DNA from 3 places in the Mesorhizobium sp. 113-3-3 genome. Region 3 is predicted to be linked to each of the others. Evidence: riboswitches for the same ligand, from Rfam matches in the RefSeq annotation. Region 3 holds a riboswitch; each other region holds the start of a gene.
What was found. A riboswitch is a leader RNA that binds a small molecule or an ion and turns the genes downstream of it on or off. The one in region 3 is predicted to bind thiamine pyrophosphate.

Region 1 (7,141 bases), 1.6 Mb from region 3:
CGATTGCCAGGCGCCAATGGTCATTGACGATGAGCTGGCTTTGGTGCTCGGCGCACAAGGCCGTTGCCTTCCGGATTTCCGCGCGCAACCCGGCCTCATCCTTGGTCTTGATACGCAGCTGCACCAGCTTGACGCCGAGCGGCAGCAGCCGTTCGATCCAGGCTGCGCTGTCGACGATTAGGTAGAACGGATCGAGCTTCATGAGAAAACCGCCCTGCCGAATATCGGCGTCGACGGCACGGCGACCTCGCGTGGCTCGAGCAATCCTGAACTGAAGGCTTCGCGACCGGCATCGACCGCCTTGCCGAACGCACGCGCCATGCCGACCGGATCGGCCGCCCTGGCGACCGCCGTGTTCAGGAGCACGGCGTCGAAACCGAGCTCCATGACCGTTGCGGCGTGTGACGGTCGCCCGAGGCCTGCATCCACGATCAGCGGGACGTCAGGGAAATGTCCGCGCATCGAGCGCAGTGCCGTCATGTTGACCGGTCCGAGGGCGGAACCGATCGGCGCGCACCACGGCATCAAGACCCTGCAGCCCGCCTCCAGCAGCCGTTCGGCCACGACAAGGTCGTCGGTGGTATAGGGGAATACCGAAAAGCCATCTTCGCACAGGATGCGGGCGCCTTCGACCAGGCCGAACACGTCTGGCTGCAGCGTGTCGTGGCTGCCGATCACTTCGAGCTTGATCCAGCTCGTACCGAAGACGTCGCGCGCCATCCTCGCGGTCGTGACCGCTTCCTTGACCGAATGGCAGCCGGCAGTATTGGGCAGGATTTTCGTGCCGAGTGAGCGGATCAGCGACCAGAATCTTTCGCCGGCCCTGCCGCCTGCCATCTCCCGCCGCAAGGAGACGGTCACCACCGACGTCCCCGACGCCTTCACCGCGTCGGCGAGGATGGCCGGCGACGGATACTGAGCCGTGCCGAGAAGCAGGCGGGAGGGAAGTGGCGTCCCGAAAAGCTCCAGCATGCTAGCCTCCCTGCATGGGCGAGAGGATTTCGATCCGGTCGCCGTCGCTCAACTGGAATTCTGCCCGCCGGGCTTTGTGCACGACGTCGCTGTTGACGGCCGTCGCCAGCCAATCGCCCTCATAGTCGAGCGCCGCAAGCAGCGCCGCCAGCGTGGTGGCGGCAACCTCACGCGCTTCGCCGTTGACCATCAGTTTCATGAGTAGGTTCCTTGGTTCCGTCTTGATTGAAAACCAGGTCGGCAGCTTGGCGCGCCATGGCGGGGGCGAGGAGAAAACCGTGACGATAGAGCCCATTGATCGCGACGGTGTCTCCGCTCGCTTCGACGCGGGGCAGGTTGTCGGGAAAGGCCGGACGAACGCCGACACCGGTTTCAACGATCTCGGCCTCGCCAAAGGCCGGATGGAGGGCATAGGCCGCGCCCAAAAGCTCCATCATTGAACGAGCCGTGACAGGTCCAGTGGACTGGCTCTCGATCATCGTCGCGCCGATCATGAAACGGTGGTCGGTGCGTGGCACCATATAGAGCGGAAAGCGCGGATGAAGCAGCCGGACCGGGCGCGACAGCGAGACATCAGGCGTACGCAGGATCAGCATCTCGCCACGAACGCCACGCAGCCTTCCATCGACGGCGGACATTCCCGTGCAGTCGATTTGACGACCGAACCCGGAAACAGCCGGGGCATCGGCGCAGAAGTGGAATTCGACTCCCATCGCCGCCAGCCTGTCATGAAGTGCCGCCATCGCCTGGCGCGGGTCGAGATGGGCTTCGTCGGAGAAGAGCAGTCCGCGGCGGAAGCGGCCGGCGAGGTCGGGCTCCAGCAACGCGATTTCATCCTCATCGACGCGCCGATGACCCGACGTGCGGCTGGCGAACCGGTCGAGTTCGCCCGCATCGCGCGGCGCGGCCACGACCAGTGTTCCGGCCCGCGTCACCTGCCCGGGCGTTGCCGCCTCCCACCAGTCGGCGGCATCGCGTCCGAGATCCAGCACCGGTTGCTCGGCGCTTTCGCGCTCGCACCATGGCGCCAGCATGCCGCCGGCGAACCACGACGCATTGCCGCCGAGGCCATGTCTTGTCTCAGCAACTGTCACCGCCGCGCCGCGCGTGGCGAGTTCGAAGGCTGCGGTGAGACCGGCGACGCCGGCCCCTTTGACCAGCACCCTCATGACCGCTCATGCGCCTCCGGCACCAGCGGTGTGCCGGTCTCGTCCGCCGGCACGTAGAGATCGCCGCCCTCGCGGTATTTCGCCGCCATCGCCGCCATGCCCTCCTTCTGCGCTTCGGCACGAATGTCGTGGGAAATCCGCATCGAGCAGAATTTCGGCCCGCACATCGAGCAGAAATGCGCCAGCTTGTGCGCTTCCTTGGGCAAGGTCTGGTCGTGGAAGGACCGCGCTGTTTCGGGATCGAGCGACAGGTTGAACTGGTCCTCCCAGCGGAACTCGAAGCGCGCGCGGGAAAGGGCGTCATCCCTGACTTTCGCCGCCGGATGCCCCTTCCCTAGGTCGGCGGCGTGTGCTGCGATCTTGTAGGTGATCACGCCAATCTTGACGTCGTTGCGATCGGGAAGGCCGAGATGTTCCTTCGGTGTGACGTAGCAGAGCATGGCGGTGCCGAACCAGCCGATCATGGCGGCGCCGATACCTGAGGTGATGTGGTCGTAACCCGGCGCGATGTCGGTCGTCAGCGGTCCAAGCGTATAGAAAGGCGCCTCGCCGCAGACGGCGAGTTGCTTGTCCATGTTCTCCTTGATCTTGTGCATCGGCACGTGGCCGGGCCCCTCGATCATCACCTGGCAATCCTTGGCCCAGGCGATCTTCGTCAGCTCGCCGAGCGTTTCCAGCTCGGCGAATTGCGCCGCGTCGTTGGCGTCGGCGATCGAGCCGGGACGAAGGCCGTCGCCGAGCGAAAAGGACACGTCATAGGCGCGGCAGATGTCGCAGATTTCGGCGAAATGCTCGTAAAGGAAGCTCTCCCGGTGATGGTGCAGGCACCATTTGGCCATGATCGACCCGCCGCGCGACACGATACCCGTGACCCGGTCGACCGTCAGCGGGATGTAGTGCAGCCGCACGCCTGCGTGGATGGTGAAATAGTCGACGCCCTGTTCGGCCTGTTCGATCAGCGTGTCGCGGTAGACCTCCCAGCTCAGATCCTCGGCGATGCCGTTGACCTTTTCGAGCGCCTGATAGAGAGGCACCGTGCCGATCGGCACCGGCGCATTGCGCACGATCCATTCGCGGATGTTGTGGATGTTGCGGCCGGTCGAGAGGTCCATCACCGTATCGGCGCCCCAGCGGATCGCCCAGACCATCTTTTCGACCTCCTCGGCCATCGAGGAGGTGACCGCCGAGTTGCCGATATTGGCGTTGATCTTGACCAGGAAATTGCGGCCGATGATCATCGGCTCGCTCTCGGGATGATTGATGTTGGCGGGAATGATTGCGCGCCCGCGAGCCACCTCGTCACGCACGAATTCCGGCGTGACGAGGTCGGGGATCGATGCGCCGAAGGCTTCGCCGTCGCGTTGCAGCGTGCCGCGCAGCATCTCGCGGCCGAGGTTCTCGCGGATGGCGACGAACTCCATTTCAGGCGTGATGATGCCGGCGCGGGCATAGGCAAGCTGCGTCACCGCCTTACCTGACCTGGCCCTGAGCGGCCGATTGCGAATGGGAAATTCCGGCGTCAGGCGCTCACCCACCGCGAATCCATTGTCTTCCGGCCGGACATGGCGGCCGTCATAGGCTTCGACATCGCCGCGCGCGGTAATCCATTCATGGCGAAGCCGGGCGAGGCCCTTTTCAATGCTGGTTTCGACTGTCGGGTCGGTATAGGGGCCTGATGGATCGTAGACGATGACGGGCGGCTCGCCGGCCGTTGGATGAACGGAGATTTCGCGCATCGGCACCCTGATCTGCGGGTGGAGGACGCCGGATTTGTGGATTTTCCGCGAGGCGGGCAGTGGTCCCGTCGACACGGCGGGGGTGAGGGCATTCATCGTGAGGCTCCTTTGCTCATGCATTGGAGACCCAGTTCTGTGCCGGAAGGATGAAAAGACGCTTTGGTCGGCCTGCCGAAACAGGACCTCGGGCGTAAACTCCCGCAAAGCGCTTGCACCGTCCCTACGCCAGTATGAACTGGATCAGGTTCAACGGGTCACTGCGCCGCGAAAGCCAGCAGTATCTCAGCCCCTTGCCGGGACTCCCCTGGTGAATGCATCGAATTGAACGGCCCGTCGCTATTTTGTCAAGCGCATTCGTCCCGCAGCGGTGATCGGCAACCAAACAAACCCAGCGGAAAAGCATGGTAGTATCGAGAGCAAGTCACGCTCCAGAGGAGCGGTGAAGCGCCCCCAATAAGGCGAGCCCTCATGCGGATTTCGGTGCCTTTTCCAGCACGGTGTTTTCGGGGCTTTCCGGAACGACGCTGCTGCCGCCCAGTTGGGTGAGATTGCTATAGAGGTCTGTCTTGCTCGTCGTCGGCAATCCTTCCCCTTCGGCTAGACGCCCCGTTTGTTTCCCCAGAGCAGAACATGAAGCTGCGGCAGTACACGCGCCTCGAACCACCTGTCACGGGTCACTTTTTCAACCAGCCATTCCATGCGCCTCATCACACCGGCCATGTCGATGAACCCGTCTTCGTTGCCGGGACGCGGCGGCGTGTGATTGCCGGGCTGCAGATAGACGGGTAATTGCGGGTAGCGCGCCGCGGCGTCTTTGGCATAGGCATAGTCATCTTCGTCGAAGACGACGAGCTTGAGCGCCGTCTGCGGCTTATCCTGCGCCGCCTCTAAGCAGGCGTCGAACGCGGCCCAATCTGTCGTCATTTCACTTGAGGGCGGCTTGGGGCTGAGTACCAGCACGTCGAGATCCGCGAACCATTGCTTAGACACCGAACCTTGGGTTTCCAATGCAAAACGGTAGCCCTCACCATGCCCGCGGTCGATCAACTGGCCAAGCGGCTGGATGGCCGGATTGCCGCCCGACAGCGATACCATCACGGGCTGACCGCCGGAAAGTGCAATGACCTTTTGCCAAACCGCGTCGGAAGACATCATCTCCCAATCATGGCGGAAGCGACGGTCCACCGCATGCAGGCTGTCGCACCAGGAACAGCGATAATCGCACCCGCCGGTTCTTACGAACACCGTCGGCAAGCCGATCAGCACGCCTTCGCCCTGAATGGTCGGCCCAAAAATCTCGCTCACCCGGATTCCGGGATGCAACGCGCAAGTCATGGTCGGTATTCCGCCCAGGTTTTCGGCGTCTCGCTCACCCGCACGGCGGAGGTTTCGGGTAGCCGCACCTTGCACCAGTCGTAGAAGTGCCTGGCCAGACATTCCGCTGTGGCATGGTCATGCCCCAGCACGTCGTTAAGATGCCGATGGTCGAACGTCCCATCGATGTAGTGCTTGAACGCCGCCAGATCTTGGTAGTCGCGCACAAAGCCGTGTTCGTCCAGTTCGCCACCTGAAAGCTCCACTACGACGATGTAGTTGTGGCCGTGCAGACGTGCGCACTGATGATCTGGTGGCAAGGAGGTGAGCTGATGCGAGGCCGAGAAGTGGAACTCTTTGGTAATGCGGAACATCACGCGCTCCTTGTCTGGATAGCGTGGAGCCAGAAGTCTGCGTCCTCATAATCTGTCGGGTCGGTGATGCCGGCCAGATCGAATGCTTCGCGCCGTTCGACGCATGTCCCGCAGCGACCGCAATGACGTGCACCGCCCTTGTAGCAGGACCACGTCGCCTCGAACGGTGTGGCGTACTTTGCCCCCTCGCTGACGATGTCGGCCTTCGACATATTCACATACGGAGCGTACAGGCGGATATCGGCGTAGCCTGCGAGGGCATGGTTCTGCATCGTCTGAAAGGCGTCGATAAAAGCGGGCCGGCAATCGGGATAGATGAAATGATCTCCGCCGTGGACGGCAGTGGCCACCGCATCGGCCTTCTTCGCGGCGGCAACCCCGAAGGCGATGGCCAGCATGATGGCGTTCCTATTCGGCACCACCGTGATCCTCATGGAGTCTTCGGCATAGTGCCCGTCGGGCACGTCCACATTATCAGTCAGCGCCGAGCCGCTCAGGTTCCGGCCAACATCGCGGATATCGACGATCTGGTGCGGAACAGCCAGCCGCTTGGCGCAGATAGCGGCAAAGCCGAGTTCCTTTTTGTGCCTCTGGCCGTAATCGAACGAAAGCAGGCCAATGAGTTTCTGCTCGGTCGCCACCTTGTGAGCGAGCGAAACAGAGTCCAATCCGCCGGAGCAGATGACGAGGGCTTTCATGGTTTGAATCCTTGTTTTGACCGGGTAAGGCTGCGACCGGAGATTTCTCTGCGTTCCCACTACTCCACGGAGCCGGTTTTGTGAATGGGGTGGACGCGATTGAGCGCACGTACCTTGTTGTCAGCGTCCCCAAGATGACTTGCACGCGACTTGTCGCGTATCTTCGACCGCTGGGGTGCTGACGCCGGCACTGCGTATATAGGCGTATAGATGATGCAGAAATCACTGCCGTGGCGCAGCAGCATTCCCGACACACCTTCGGCTTGTCCGGTTTGCCCCAGAACTTGACGTCCCGAGTTTCGGCGCTAACGCAAGGGTCGACCGGCAGTCCCAGGGAAAGGCTTCTGCCGCGTGCTTTGCCGTTTTCTGGTCTGCGCATAGATCGCCTCGAGCCGCCCGCGCTTCGTCATTGGTCAGAGCCGGGAATTCCTTTCCGAGGGCGCGGCTCGATAGGGGCCACCATTCTGGTTAAGGAAACGGAAGAGCAGATCGATCAGCCGCTTGGGCGTGTCGATAAAGGCATTCACCTGTTGCCGGAATTGATCGTAGCGCTGCAGAAAAGCTGTTTCGTAAGGAAGGTACCGTTCGATCGTCCGCCGAAGGCAGGCATAAAGAAATTCGGCGTGCGGGGTTGCATCGAAGTATCGGTAGAAATCCCCGGTGTCATTCAGCACCCGGACGTTGAATTGCGGCGTCGGTTCCCATTCGACCAATGGCAGAAGGCGCTTCGAATTGCTCTCCAGCACGCGCCTGTACTCGTCGATCTGGTCCAGGATCGCGGCCGAGACGGGAAACACCACTCCCGGCGATTGAAGCTGTGCATGGCAAGGACGTGGTGGATCAGGTAGCGGTGAATGCGGCCGTTTCCGTCCTCGAAC
Region 2 (7,141 bases), 1.7 Mb from region 3:
TTCTCCACCGGCCTGCTGCTCGCCTTCGGCGCGCTCTGGCTGCTGTACGACGCGCGCGCGCGCAGCCGGCTGGCGACGCCCTGGCCGTGGCTCGGCTTTGCCGTTTTTCTGGCGGTGGCTGCGCCGCTGGCCATCGCACTCTACCGCATCGATTTCCTGCCGCTGACCTATTTCGCCGACCGCGACGCGTGGGTAACCGAACACCGGGCGCGCCTTTACTATATCGGTGTCCAGATGGCCGGGCTCTCCGGCTTTCTCCTGGTGCTGGCGATATCGGGGCTGCTGCGGCGTTCGCCCGCTCCCGAAGCTCCCGTCGAACGCGGCATTCTGGTCTATCTCGTGTGGATGGGGCTTGGGCCGGCGACCCTGATCATGGTGGCCTCGTTGTTCACCGGCACCGGCGAGTCCTGGGGGGCGCCGATGTACAATCTTGTCGGCGTCACGGTGCTCGCCTTCCTCGGCCACCGGCTCGGCGCCATCGAGATGCGAAGGCTGGTGATCTGCGCGTTCCTCTGCATCGTCACCATGTCGGGCGCCTATGCGACCCTCCGCTGGACGGGCTGCAATTTGCGGGGACGCCTGGACGCTGTCTGCTGGCCGGCGCAGCCGATCTCGGACGAGGCCGAAGCGGTCTGGCACGCGGCGGCGCCCGGCCGGCTCGACATTGTCGGCGGCGATACTCAGGTTGCCATGCTGGCGGGCCTCAATGCCTATGACAAGCCGTCGATCTTCACCGACCTCGATATGCGGTTCGCGCCCTGGATCACAAGGCAGCGTTTGCGTGACCACGGCATGCTGATGGTTTGGCCGGGGCAGGGCGTGCCGCCGCAACTGCGGACATGGCTGGGCAAGCTCCCGGTCAAGACCGTTCTCTTCAATTGGTCGCGTACGGCGCCGCCTGTGCAGATCAGCTTTGCCGCCATTCCACCCGGCACGCTGTATATGCCGCCTGCCGTCGACAGCCGGACCCGGCATCGGCGCAACTGAGAAACCGCTCGATCCCCGACCGCGTCGTGATATCGTTCTCTCACGGCGCGTTGTTTCCCCGCGACTGGACGAAGCGGACGAGAATGCCCATCTATCGGGAAATCCAATTTTGTCTGCGCAATTCCTGGCGGGAAACCGCCGCATAAGTTGGAATTGCCTTTTGAGGAGACGTGACATGGCGACTTCGACCGAACGCGCAGTGCTTGCCGGTGGCTGTTTCTGGGGCATGCAGGATCTGATACGGCGCTATCCCGGCGTCAGCTCCACGCGTGTGGGCTATAGTGGCGGCGACGTTGCCAACGCCACCTATCGCAACCACGGCACCCATGCCGAAGCCATCGAGATCAATTTCGATCCGGCGGTGATCAGCTATCGCACGCTGCTGGAGCGCTTTTTCCAGATCCATGATCCGACGACGCGCAACCGCCAGGGCAACGACGTCGGGATGAGCTACCGCTCGGCGATCTACTATACAACCGACGAGCAAAAGCGCGTCGCCGAAGACACCATCGCCGATGTCGATGCTTCCGGCCTGTGGCCGGGGAAGGTCGTCACGGAAGTCGCGCCGGCCGGCGCCTTCTGGGAAGCCGAGCCCGAGCACCAGGATTATCTGGAGAAATATCCAAACGGCTACACCTGCCATTTCGTCAGGCCGGGCTGGAAGCTGCCGGTGCGCGAGAAGGCTGTCTCATAAGGTTGGCAAAAGCAGCGCGCCGATTGTCTAGAGCAATTCCAGGAAAAGTGTGAGCGGTTTTCCGTCCGGAATTGCGTCAAAACAAAGGGTTGGAGCGGTTCGCCGTTTCCATGAAACGGTGGAACGCTCTAAGTGGCTGCGCAACGCTTTGCGATCGTTGGGAGTGATCGAAAGCCGCCGGATGTCTGGCGGCTCTTTCGTTTTTGGGGCAATAACTTACTTGCCGCAGTTGTTGTCGTTCACGGTGGCCGCCGTCAAATTGCCGTTTGCATCGGTCTGCGCACCTTGCGGGTTGGTCGGGCAATTCCGATCCGCATTGGAGTTCATATCGCCCGGCGCGATGGTCGTGCTGTTGGTTGTTGCCGGATCGACCCTATTGGGCGAAGCTGGCGTGCTCGGGTCTACAGTCACAGACTGGCCGCTGCCGCCCGACCCATCCATGCCGTTTGCGGCGTTGCCTTGCGCCATCGCTGAAGTGGCAAGCGCAATGGTGAACGCCGAAGCCGCGAGGATTTTCATGAACATGGTTGTGTCTCCATTTCCGTGAACTCGTCGTGTTGCGACTGGTGGGACAACCTCTCGGCTTGGCGAAGATTCCCCATAGAATTGCGACTGCGCGGCATCGTCAGAGTCCGCGCAATGGTCAGAGCTGGTGCAACACTTTTGGCCCAGTGCGCTGAAAAAACGGCTTCCCCTTCCGTTCGAATGGTGCTTTAACGCGCTCATCCACAGGGGTGCTCCGTACGGTCGGGGCTGAGACGGGGGCGGCAAGCCCACAGACCCTAGAAGCTGATCTGGGTAATACCAGCGGAGCGAGGCGGGCGATGTTTTCAGGCGCACAGATTTCCCTATATCCCATGGCCGACGATTTCGTCGGCGTCATCTTGGGCGCGATCGGTGCGCTCGATCCCTACCGGGACAGGCTGAGGATCGAGACCGACGACATCTCGACCTTGCTTGTCGGGCCACCTGAAGTGTTGTTCCCGGCGCTGCGCGACCTGTTCGTGTCGGCGTCGCAGAGCGGCAAGCATTGTGTGCTGTCGGCCGCCATTTCGCGCGGTTGCCCGGGCGAGCCGGACGATCCGATCTGCCGGTCCGACGCGTTTGGCGGGCCAGTCGGGCCGCTCGGTCCGCGCAAGGAGGCCGCCATCGCCGCCGTGCGAGATGCTGCCACCACCGGCCAGCCGGCGGCGGCGCAATTCTCGCTCTATGTGATGGGCACCGGCGACCACATGGACGAGATCTATGGCTGCATCGATTTCCTGAAACAGTCCGGCGTCTACGATCGCTCCAAGAATTTCTGCACCAAACTGCGCGGCGATAGCGGGGCGATCTTTTCGGCGCTGAACGAAGCCTTCTGCCGCTTCGGGCCGGGCGCCGGTCACGTAACCCTCGACGTCACGGTTTCCGCCAACAGCCCCACCGCTGTCTGAACAGAACGCGTTTTCTTCGCGCGGACGTCAAGGTTGTTCTCTCGTGCTCTCATCGTCATCCAGCCGCCCGCGGCAGCTCGCGGGCTACTTCACCAAGGCGGCACCAGCCGTGATGTCGGTCGGGCTGCTGCTCGTGGCCTGGGAACTCTACGCCACCTATTCCGGCATCAAGCCGACGATCCTGCCGGCGCCCTCACGCGTCTTCGAGCAGGCGATGCTCAATCGCGAGGCGCTGATCGACAACGCCATTCCCACCATCCGCGCGACGCTGATCGGCTTTGCCTGCTCGCTGGGGGCCGCCTTCGCGCTGTCAATGCTGGTCGACTTCTTCCAGCCGCTGCGGCGCGCGCTGTTTCCCGTCTTCATCATCAGCCAGACCTTGCCGCTGGTGGCGATCGCGCCGCTGGTGGTGCTGTGGTTCGGCTTCGGGCTGACGCCGAAGATCATGCTGGTGGCACTGATCACCTTCTTCCCGATGCTGGTGGCTCTGGTGCAGGGCTACGAAGCGACGGAGGTGGAGATCGGCCAGATGCTGCGCGCCATGGGGGCAGGGCGCTGGCGCGTTTTTGTGCTGGCGCGGCTGCCTTCGGCGTTGCCCTATTTTTTCGCGGGCTTGAGGATCTCCATCACCTATGCCGTGGTCGGCGCCATCTTCGCCGAATATGCCGGTGCGGCCAAGGGGCTGGGCATCTACATGCTCAACGCCAAGAACAATTTTCGCCCCGATCTGGTGCTTGCCGCGGTCGGTGTCAGTGCCGCGCTCACGCTGATCCTGTTTGGGCTGACGGTGCTCCTGCAGCGCCTCGCCATGCCTTGGGAGCGGGCTGGCCGGCAGCCAGCAGGGAAGGGGCCGTGGCAATGAGCCGGCTCGAATTGCGGCATGTGCGCAAGGCGTTTGGCGGGCTCGACGTGCTTGCCGACATTTCGCTTAGCGTCGGTGCCGGCGAATTCGTCTCGATCCTTGGGCCTTCGGGCGCCGGCAAGTCGACGCTGTTCCAGCTTCTGACCGGTGCCGAGCATGGCGAGGGCGAGATGTTCTTCGACGGCACGCCGCTCGACGACCATGGCCGGCATTTCGCGTTCATGCCGCAGCGCGACGCGCTGATGCCGTGGCGGCGCATCCTCGACAACGCGACGCTCGGGCTCGAAGTGCAAGGCATCGAGCGCAAGGCGGCGAGGGCGCGTGTCGCGCCGTTGTTTGCCGAGTTCGGGCTTGCCGGCTTCGAGCAGCATTTTCCGGCACAGCTTTCGGGCGGCATGCGTCAGCGCGCGGCGCTGCTGCGCACGGTGGTGCAGGAGCGCGACATGCTTTTGCTCGATGAGCCGTTCGGCGCGCTCGACGCGCTGACCCGTGCGGCCATGCAGCGCTGGCTCGAGCGGATGTGGCGGCATCACAACTGGACGGCGCTGCTGATCACGCATGATGTGCGCGAGGCCGTGTTCCTGTCCGACCGCATCTACGTGCTGTCGGCGCGCCCGGCCCGTGTGCTGCGTGAAATCAGCGTGCCATTGCCGCGCCCGCGCGATCCGACCGGCGCCGCCGCGTGGCAGGCGGGCGCACTCGAGGCCGAGATCCTCGACATTTTGCTCAACCCGCAACCATCCAAAGGACATGACCATGACTGACCTGACGCGCCGGCAGGCTTTGCTGCTCACGCTTGCCAGCGGTGTTCCGCTGATCGCCGGAGCGAGCCGCTCCTTCGCGGCAACGCAAAAAGTCACCGTCGCGCTGGACTGGACGGTCAACACGAACCACGTCGGGCTGTTCGTGGCGCGCGATAAGGGGTTTTACCGTGAGGCCGGCCTCGAGGTCGACATTCTGCCCTACAGCGACACCGGCGCAGGCACGCTGGTCGCCAACCGCGTTGCCGATTTCGGCATAAACGGCACCATCAGCCTGTTCACCCAGAAGACCGCCGGCGCCGATTTGAAGGCCGTCTACGCCGTGGTGCAGTCGGAAACCGGCCGCGTGGTCTTCAACGCGGCGCGCAGCGAGATCAAAAGTCCCAGGGATCTTGACGGCCTGACCTATGGCGGTTTCGGCAGCGCCTGGGAAAACGCGCTGATCTCGACCATCATCCGCCACGACGGCGGCAAGGGCAATTTTGAGACGGTGACGCTCGGCACCTCCGCCTATGAAGCGCTGGCCAACGGCTCTGTCGACTTCACACTCGAGGTGTCGACCTGGGAGGGCGTCGAGGCCGAACTCAAAGGCATCAAGCAGCGCGGCTTCGTTTATGCCGATTACGGCGTGCCCGACGAGCACACGACGCTGATCTCGTCGAGCGAAGCCTATCTCCAGGCAAACCCGGCACTGGCCTCGGCCTTTGTCCAGGCAACGCGGCGCGGCTATCAGTTCACCGTCGATCATCCCGGGGAAGCCGCCGCGCTGCTGATCGCCGCCAACAAGGATGCCCTGACCAATCCGGCATTGATCGAGGCGTCGCTGAAGGCGCTGATCGACGGCCACTATCTGCGCGCGGAAAACGGCGCCATCGGCACGATGGATGCCGCCAAGATGGATGCGATCGGCGACTATCTCTTCAAAGCAGGCATCTTGCGTGACGCCGATGGTAAGGTTCTCGCGCAGCGCCCTGATTTCACGGGGTATTTCAGCAATTCAACGCTGGGCTAGGCTGCTGCGGTCCGAGCCCTAAGGTTCCGCGAGCCATCCGAGCTAGTTTGCGTCTAGGGCTGCAGCCTTCTTGCGGTCGGCTGCTGCCCGCTTGTGGTTGCCCTTGGCTTCCCAGGCCCGGCTTCGTGCTTCATAGAGACTGGCAAAGTTGGGATCGAGCTTGATGGCCTTGCTGAGGTCGGCAATGGCCCCGTCGTAGTTTGCCCTGGTTGTCCGGATCACCCCCCGGCCATAGTAACCATAGACGTTGTTGTGATTGAGGCTTAGCGCCTTTTCGAAATCGCCGTAGGCGCGGGCGTCGTCATGATTTCCCATCCGCACGAGTCCGCGATCGGCATAGACCTTGGCTTCGGTAGGGGCGAGCTCGATGGCCTTGTCGTAGTCGCTAAGTGCCCTGTCGTAATCCTCTTTCAAGGCATAGTTCTGGGCGCGGCCGTAATAGGTCGCGGCATAGGTCGGATCCAGCGCGATCGCCTGGTTGTAGTCGGCGATGGAGCGATCGTAGTCCTGCTTGGCATTCCAGGCCAAGGCGCGGGCGAAATAGGCGTCATGGAATGCGGGATCAATGGCAACCGCCTTGTCGAACTGCACGATGGCGCCGTCATAATCGTCCTTCCCAAGCAGCGTCTGACCCTTGGTGAAAAACGCCTTGGCGGTCTTCGGAACGGTATTGCGCGATGCGCCCGAACCGGTGGCTGAATTGCTTGCGACCGCCGCATCGCGCTCCTTGCGGGCATCGGCATAGTTTGGGTCGAGGCGCAGGGCTTCATCGAGATCGGCGATGGCGCGGTCGTATTTCCGCTTCTTGTTCCAGCAGAAACCGCGATTGTACCAGGCTTCCGCGTCGGTCGGCCGCAGGCCGATCGCCTTTGTGGAATCGGCAATGATGCGATCGCAATCATGTTTGGCGGCCCAGCCGCGGCTGCGCAGTATATAGGCGTCCGCATTATTGGGCTGTATCGAAATGATCGTGCTCAGATCCGCGATGGCGCGGTCGATGTCGCCCCTCTGCTGCCAGAGCGAGGCACGATAGAAATAGCTGTCGATGAAGTTCGGGTCGAGTTCTATTGCCTTGTTGTGGTCCGCCATCGCCCGGTCGGGATCGCCCTTCAGCGCGAAGGTGAAGCCGCGTAAACTATAGGCGCGGGCGTTGGATGGGTCGGCAGCAACTGCGATATCGTATTGTTCGATGGCCCGGTCGAACTGTTTTTGAGAGCGCCAGATCGTGCCCGACTCGATGGCATCTTCGGCCACCTTCTTTTGAAGCTGACCGGCCTGTGCGGAGGCGGGCGCTTTCGCCTTCGCCGCCACTGCGACCTTGCGGCCTTTGCGGGCGATGGCCAGCTTTGGATCGAGCTTGAGCGCCTGGTCGAAGTCGGCGATGGCTTGGTC
Region 3 (7,141 bases):
CAGCCGCGAGATCGATGCGGTCACCGCCTCGATCTTCTTGGGGAGCGATTCCAGGGCGAATTTCTGCTTGAAGGACAGTTTCTTCGCCGGCCCTTTCGCGGCTGCCGGTTCGCTCTTGCCCGGCGCCGGCGCATCGGCGGCTTCAGCCTTGGCGCGCGCCTTGCGGTCGTCGAGCCTGGTGCCGCCGCGCTGCGCCAGCATGTCGGAATAGCCGCCGGCATATTCGACCCAGCGGCCGCCGCCGTCCGGCGCTATGATGCTGGTCACGGTTCGGTCGAGGAAATCGCGGTCGTGGCTGACCAGGATGACGGTGCCGGCGAAGCCGGCAACCAGTTCCTGCAGCAATTCCAGCGTCTCCATGTCGAGATCGTTGGTCGGCTCATCGAGCACGAGGAGGTTCGCCGGCCGCGCCAGCACGCGCGCCAGGATCAGCCGCGCCCGCTCGCCACCGGACAATTCTCGCACCGGCGTGCGCGCCTGCTCCGGCTTGAACAGGAAATCCTTCATGTAGGAGACGACATGGCGTTGCTCGCCATTGATGACGAGGTTTTCGCCGCGCCCGTCGGTGAGGTATTGCGCGAGCGTCTCCTGCGGATCGACCGCCTCGCGCTTCTGGTCGAGCGTGGCGATTTCCAGGTTGGTGCCGAGCCGGACCGAGCCGGCGTCCGGCGCCAATTCGCCGGTCAGCATCTTCAGAAGCGTCGTCTTGCCCGCGCCGTTCGGCCCGACGAGACCGACGCGGTCGCCACGCTGGATCCGCGTCGAGAAGCCCTTGACCACATTGAGATCGCCAAAGCTCTTCTCGATGTTCTTGGCTTCGATCACCAGCTTGCCGGACTCGGCGGCGTCGCTCGCCACCATGGTCGCGGTGCCCTCGGCGCCGCGATGGCCACGAAAACGCTGGCGCATGGTCTGCAACTCGCCCAGCCGGCGCATGTTGCGCTTGCGGCGCGCCGTCACGCCATAGCGCAGCCAATGCTCCTCGCGCACGATCTGGCGGCCGAGCTTGTGCTGCTCGCGCTCTTCCTCTTCCAGCACCAGGTCGCGCCATTCCTCGAAATGGCCAAAACCCTTGTCCAGCCTGCGGGTCTGGCCGCGATCGAGCCAGACAGTGGCGCGCGACACGCGCTCGAGGAAACGGCGGTCGTGCGAAATGACGATGAGCGCCGAGGAGGTGCGCACGAGCTCCTCTTCCAGCCATTCGATGACGGACAGGTCGAGATGGTTGGTCGGCTCATCGAGCAGCAGAATGTCGGGTTCCGGCGCCATGACGCGGGCAAGGGCAGCGCGCCTGGCCTCGCCGCCCGAGAGATCGCCCGGCCGTTCTTCGCCCGACAGGCCGAGATGCTCCATCAGATAGGAGGCGCGGTAGGGATCATCTGCCGGACCAAGTCCCGCCTCGACATAGGCGCGAACGGTGGCAAAACCTTCCATGTCGGGCATTTGCGGCAGATAGCGGACGGTTGCCGAAGGCTGGCGGAACACCTCGCCGTCCTGTGGCTCGATCAGGCCAGCGGCGATCTTGAGCAATGTCGACTTGCCGGATCCATTGCGGCCGACCAAAGCGATCTTGTCGCCGGCCGAAGCGGTCAAGGCGGCGCCATCGAGCAGCGGCGTGCCACCGAAGGTCAGCTTTATCCCGTCGAGATTGAGAAGAGGCGGAGCCATGTCAGCTTTCAGGTAATGGATACGGATGCGCAAGCAGCAACGCGCGGCCGTGGCCGAGCGCGATTTCGAGGCGGCCCCCGATCTTGTCGAACTTGACCTCGTTGGAGATGGTCAGTGACGAACCGAAGGCCACTTCGACCTGGTTGAGCGGCCATTTGGCGCCGGTGACGGTCAGTCCGGTAAGTTCGGAAAAACCGAGGATGGAAAACAGCGTGCCGTCGGCATAGTCGAAGCCGGCCTTTCCCAACAGCAAAGGCACGCCTTCCTGGGCACCGCTGGTCAGCAGCACCTCGGTCCCGGCCTCAGCCAGGCGCAGGGCAAGCGCCAGATGCAGGAAGGCATGGTCGGCGCGCTTGCCGCCGAACGCGCCCGCGAGCACCAGGCGGGTGGCGCCGCGCTCGAGGGCCGCGGCGATCGCCAGTTCGCCGTCAGTCTTGTCCTTCTCCGCCGGGAAGGTCCGGCGGGGGACGGCGGCGAGCTCTTCCGGCAGATCGGCCGGCACCGAATCGAAATCGCCTACCCACAGTTCCGGCACGAGGCCGAGCAGCCGTGCATGGCCGATGCCGGCATCCGCGGCGATCACGCGCGTGCCCTCGACATGGCGGTCGAGCCGGGGCGTGCGGATGAGATCGCCGCCAAGCAGGATGGTGAATGTGCTCATATCGTGTGGCCTGTACCAGCCCGGCACCGGAAACGGAAGGCCGGCAAACTGCCACTTGCGCGGTTCCTCGGGCCGGCCTATGTGTCGAAACGCTCTAACGGGGTGCCGGGCGCGATCTTCGCGGACCGGCTGAGAGGCAATCTCGCCAACCCGCTGAACCTGATCCGGTTTGTACCGGCGGAGGGATTAGACGTTTCGGACAGTCCGACGCCTCAATTCCTTTCAATTCGAACGAGGGAGGCGCCGATGCGCACGCTTTTATACGCTCTTGTCTCAGCCACGCTGGTGGCGCTGTCCGGGCCGGCCTTGGCCAAGGACAAGCTCACCGTCTATACCTATGAGAGCTTCACCGCCGACTGGGGTCCAGGCCCCGTGGTGAAGAAGGAATTCGAAGCCCAATGCGGCTGCGACGTCGAGTTCGTCTCGGTTGCCGACGGCGTCGCGCTGCTCAACCGCGTCAAGCTCGAAGGCGCCTCGACCAAGGCCGATATCGTGCTCGGCCTCGACACCAATCTCACCGCCGATGCCAAGGCCAGCGGGTTGTTTGCGCCGCATGGCGTGGTGAGCGACGTCAACGTGCCGGGTGGCTGGAGCGACGATACTTTTGTTCCCTTCGACTACGGCTATTTCGCTGTCGTCTACGACACCGAAAAGCTGAAGACGCCTCCCAAGAGCCTGAAGGAGCTGGTCGAAGGCAGCGCCGACGACAAGATCGTCATCCAGGATCCGCGCACCTCGACGCCGGGCCTCGGGCTGCTGTTGTGGGTGAAGTCGGTCTATGGCGACAAGGCGCCGGAAGCCTGGGCCAAGCTCAAGACGAAGGTGCTGACCGTGACGCCGGGCTGGAGCGAGGCATATGGCCTGTTCACCAAGGGCGAAGCGCCGATGGTGCTGTCCTATACGACGTCGCCAGCCTACCACATGGTCGCCGAGAACACGCAGCGCTACCAGGCGGCTTCCTTCGAGGAAGGCGAGTATCTGCAGATCGAGGTGGCCGGCATCACCACCACGGGGGCGAAGAACCCGCTGGCGGCAAAGTTCATCGCTTTCATGACCGGCCCGAAATTCCAGGACGCGATCCCTGAGACCAACTGGATGTTCCCGGCCGGGAAGACCGACAAGCCGCTCAACCCGGCCTTCGACAAACTGGTCAAGCCGACCAAGACCTTGCTGTTCAGCCCCGAGGAGGTCGCCGCTAACCGTAAGGCCTGGGTCGATGAATGGCTGGCGGTGATGAGCAAATGAGCGCGCGCTTCACCCTCCCCCTTGTGGGGAGGGTCGATCCGCGAAGCGGAGCGGGGTGGGGGTGCCGACGCTGAGCCCAGACTCACCCCCACCCCGGATCGCGGACACCGCTTTGCGGCATCCGCGATCCGACCCTCCCCGCAAGGGGGAGGGTGGAAGGCGCGCGTCCTCTGACTCCCGCGTTCGCGCCGGCATCCTCGCGCTCGCCGCGATCACACTGCTGATCGGCGGCGCGTTTGCCGGTCTGCTCGTCGAAGGCGCCCATGACTTTTCGGGCGCCTGGGCGGCCTTCGATCCCTACCTGCTGCGCGTCGTGCGCTTCACGCTCTGGCAGGCCGCCCTATCGACGCTGCTTTCTGTCGGCCCGGCCCTGTTCGTGGCGCGCGCGCTGTCGCGGCATCCGCGCTTCTTCGGCCGCGCCTTCATCCTGCAGCTTTTCGCCGTGCCGCTGGCGCTGCCGGCGATCGTCGCGGCGCTCGGTATCCTGGCGCTCTACGGCCGCGCCGGCTATTTCGCCGGGCTGTTCAGCGCCGTCGGCGGCCAGGGCTGGCCAGGCATTTACGGCCTGTCCGGCATTCTCGTCGCCCATGTCTTCTTCAATCTGCCGTTGGCGACGCGGCTGTTCCTCGAGGCGCTGCAGACCATTCCCGCCGACCAATGGCGGCTGGCAAGCCAGCTCGGTATGGCGGCGCGGCCGGCCTTCCGGCTGATCGAATGGCCGACGCTGCGCGCCGCTCTGCCGGGTGTCGCCGGGCTGGTCTTCATGCTGTGCATCACATCCTTCACCATCGTGCTGACGCTGGGCGGTGGGCCGGCCGCGACGACGCTGGAGGTCGGCATCTACCAGGCGCTGCGCTTCGATTTCGATCCGGCGCGAGCGGTCGCGCTGACATTGCTGCAGATCGCGCTGACCTTCATCGTGGTGCTGGCGCTGACGCGGCTTGGCGCCAATGTCGTCGGCGACACCAACCTGCCGGTCGCGCCGCGCCGCTATCTCTCCGTCAACGGCACCGAGACCATGCTGAACGCCGCGCTCATCGTGCTGGCGCTGCTGTTCGTTATCGGGCCGATGGCTGCCACGGTGATTGCAGGGTTGGGTGCCGATCTCGGCCGGCTGGCGGGCGAGGCCGCTGTCCGGCAGGCGACGCTGACCAGTGCGGTGCTGGCCTTCCTGTCGGCGCTGCTTTCGGTGATGCTGTCGCTGGCGCTGACCATGGCGCGCCGGGCACTCGCGTTGAACCGTCGCGCCGGTCCAAGAGCGCTGCTCGAACATGCCACGGATACCGGCGCGGGTTTTGTGCTGGTCGTGCCGCCGATCGTCATCGGCGCCGGCTGGTTCCTGCTACTGCGCCATGCCGGCGATGTCTTTGCCATCGCACCGGTCATGGTCGTCACCGTCAATGCCGTCATGGCGATGCCCTTCGCGCTGCGTGCCGTCCGCCCCGCCTATGATGCGGCGAGCGAGCGTCACGAACGGCTCTGCGCGCAGCTCGGCATTGCCGGCTGGGCGAGGCTGCGGCTGGTCGACTGGCCGTCATTGCGGCGTCCGCTCGCCACGGCCTTCGCTTTCGCCATGGCGCTGTCGCTCGGCGATCTCGGCGTCATCGCGCTGTTCGGCAGTGATTCCGTGCAGACCTTGCCCTACCTTCTGCTTTCGCGCATGGGCAGCTACCGCACCGAGGACGCCGCCGGCCTGGCGCTGCTGCTAGGCCTGGTCTGCCTCGCCTTGGTGTTGGCGGCGGACTGGCTCGGAAGGGAAAAGGTCCGCTATGTCTGATGAGGGCAGGAAGGGTGTTCCGGTGCGGCTGGACAAGGTCTCGTTCAGCTATGGCGAGGCGCCGCTCGCCTTCGATGTCGCTTTCGCGGCTGCCGAAATCACCGCCATTATGGGGCCGAGCGGTTCGGGCAAGTCGACGCTGCTCAATCTGGTTGCCGGCTTCGAGGCGCCGCAGTCGGGCCGCGTGCTGATCGGCGGGGCCGATGTCGGCGCCGATCCTCCGGCCGCCCGGCCGGTGTCGATGGTGTTTCAGGAAAACAACCTTTTTGGCCATCTCTCCGTCGAGCAGAATGTCGGGCTCGGCCGCTCGCCGTCGCTGCGGCTGACCGATACCGACCGCGAGGCGATCGCCGGCGCGCTTGCGCGCACTGGCCTTGGCGGCAAGGAAAAGCGCTTGCCGCGCGAACTCTCCGGCGGCGAACGGCAGCGTGTTGCCCTGGCGCGCGTGCTGGTGCGCGATCGCCCGGTTCTGCTGCTCGACGAGCCCTTTGCCTCGTTGGGGCCGGCCTTGCGCGATGATATGCTCGATCTGGTCGCCGGTGTGCACGCCGAACGCGGCATGACGGTGCTGTTCGTCACGCATCAGCCTGAGGATGCCCGCCGAATCGGCCAGAATGTGGTGTTTCTGGACGATGGCGCCATCGCGGCCATCGGCAGCGCGGACGATTTCTTTGCCGAGGCTGGTCCGGAAGCGTTCCGGCGCTATATCGGGACAAGTGCCGGCAATGCCGTATCACGAGATATTGCCCGGAAGCGGACATAATTTACGGTCAAACCGATCTCAGGCGATGGGACGCTTGCTTGCCATGGCAGAAGTAGTGTGGCTAGGTCCGCCCTACTGGTCCGGCACAGGCCGTGATTTGCCTACTGCACCCGTCACATGCCCCGAGGGACGTGTGACGGGTGCCGTAGAAATTTGTTTTTTGCGCATGACAGGTTCCGAAGATCGCCCCCGATTTTCCTGTTCATGCGCCGGGACCTGAAAGGAAGCCGCTCTGGCGATCGGCGTCGACAAGCTGCGAATGAATCCGCTGGCGCGCTTTCTGGCGCTGGCCGGCTTTGCCGTGGCGCTGGCAAGCTGCCAGATGTTCACGCCTCCGGAGGTCCAGGAATCCGGCTTCCAGCCGTCCGACAGGCCGATCACCGTCGACAATGTTGGCGCCAACAACAAGCTGGCCGAACTCGCCAAGGCGCAGCATCCACGCATCCTGGCGACCTATGGCGGCGAATATTCCGATCCCAAGCTCGAGCGCATGGTCGCCAAGGTCGTCGGCAATTTGACCGTTGTCTCGGCCAACCCGACACAGACCTATCGCATCACCATCCTCAATTCGCCCAACGTCAACGCCTTCGCACTGCCCGGCGGCTATCTCTACATCACGCGCGGCCTTTTGGCGCTGGCCAATGATTCGTCCGAGCTTGCCGCCGTCATCGCGCATGAGATGGGCCACGTCACCGCCAATCACGGCCTGCAGCGCCAGCAGTTGGAAGCCGAGGAAGGCCTGGCAACCAAAGTGGTTTCGGACGTCCTCGGTGACAGCCCGACAGCCAAGGCGGCGCTGATCCGCGGCAAGCTCCGGCTCGCGCAGTTCTCGCGTAACCAGGAGCTGGAAGCCGACGCCATCGGTATCAAGTCGATTGGTGAAGCCGGTTATGATCCCTATGCCGCCGGCCGCTTCCTGCAGTCGATGTCGGCCTACACCGATTTCCGCTCGATCAGCGGCGCCACCGACGCCAGCCTCGACTTCCTGGCCACGCACCCCAACACGCCGCAGCGCATTGATCTGGCG

Region 1: it holds a riboswitch for thiamine pyrophosphate, as region 3 does, so the genes downstream of both, thiC (phosphomethylpyrimidine synthase ThiC) here and thiB (thiamine ABC transporter substrate binding subunit) in region 3, are expected to answer to the same signal.
Region 2: it holds a riboswitch for thiamine pyrophosphate, as region 3 does, so the genes downstream of both, JG746_RS15480 (Ykof family thiamine-binding protein) here and thiB (thiamine ABC transporter substrate binding subunit) in region 3, are expected to answer to the same signal.

The regions. Positions count from the first base shown of each region.
Region 1 is NZ_AP023243.1:6,897,531-6,904,671, reverse strand. It holds gene JG746_RS33185 (thiamine phosphate synthase) at 1-202, opposite strand, end outside; gene JG746_RS33180 (thiazole synthase) at 199-972, opposite strand; gene thiS (sulfur carrier protein ThiS) at 974-1,171, opposite strand; gene thiO (glycine oxidase ThiO) at 1,140-2,141, opposite strand; gene thiC (phosphomethylpyrimidine synthase ThiC) at 2,138-3,973, opposite strand; TPP riboswitch at 4,077-4,193, opposite strand; gene queE (7-carboxy-7-deazaguanine synthase QueE) at 4,475-5,212, opposite strand; gene queD (6-carboxytetrahydropterin synthase QueD) at 5,209-5,565, opposite strand; gene queC (7-cyano-7-deazaguanine synthase QueC) at 5,565-6,263, opposite strand; gene JG746_RS37785 (hypothetical protein) at 6,677-6,937, opposite strand; gene JG746_RS37780 (Fic family protein) at 6,931-7,141, opposite strand, start outside; gene JG746_RS37775 (hypothetical protein) at 7,081-7,141, shown strand, end outside.
Region 2 is NZ_AP023243.1:3,159,725-3,166,865, forward strand. It holds gene JG746_RS15465 (glycosyltransferase family 39 protein) at 1-987, shown strand, start outside; gene msrA (peptide-methionine (S)-S-oxide reductase MsrA) at 1,163-1,681, shown strand; gene JG746_RS15475 (hypothetical protein) at 1,898-2,206, opposite strand; TPP riboswitch at 2,402-2,515, shown strand; gene JG746_RS15480 (Ykof family thiamine-binding protein) at 2,506-3,114, shown strand; gene JG746_RS15485 (ABC transporter permease) at 3,158-3,976, shown strand; gene JG746_RS15490 (ABC transporter ATP-binding protein) at 3,973-4,740, shown strand; gene JG746_RS15495 (ABC transporter substrate-binding protein) at 4,733-5,749, shown strand; gene JG746_RS15500 (tetratricopeptide repeat protein) at 5,792-7,141, opposite strand, start outside.
Region 3 is NZ_AP023243.1:1,420,673-1,427,813, forward strand. It holds gene JG746_RS06810 (ABC-F family ATP-binding cassette domain-containing protein) at 1-1,668, opposite strand, end outside; gene JG746_RS06815 (thiamine diphosphokinase) at 1,670-2,329, opposite strand; TPP riboswitch at 2,418-2,532, shown strand; gene thiB (thiamine ABC transporter substrate binding subunit) at 2,576-3,574, shown strand; gene thiP (thiamine/thiamine pyrophosphate ABC transporter permease) at 3,687-5,351, shown strand; gene thiQ (thiamine ABC transporter ATP-binding protein) at 5,344-6,114, shown strand; gene JG746_RS06835 (M48 family metalloprotease) at 6,374-7,141, shown strand, end outside.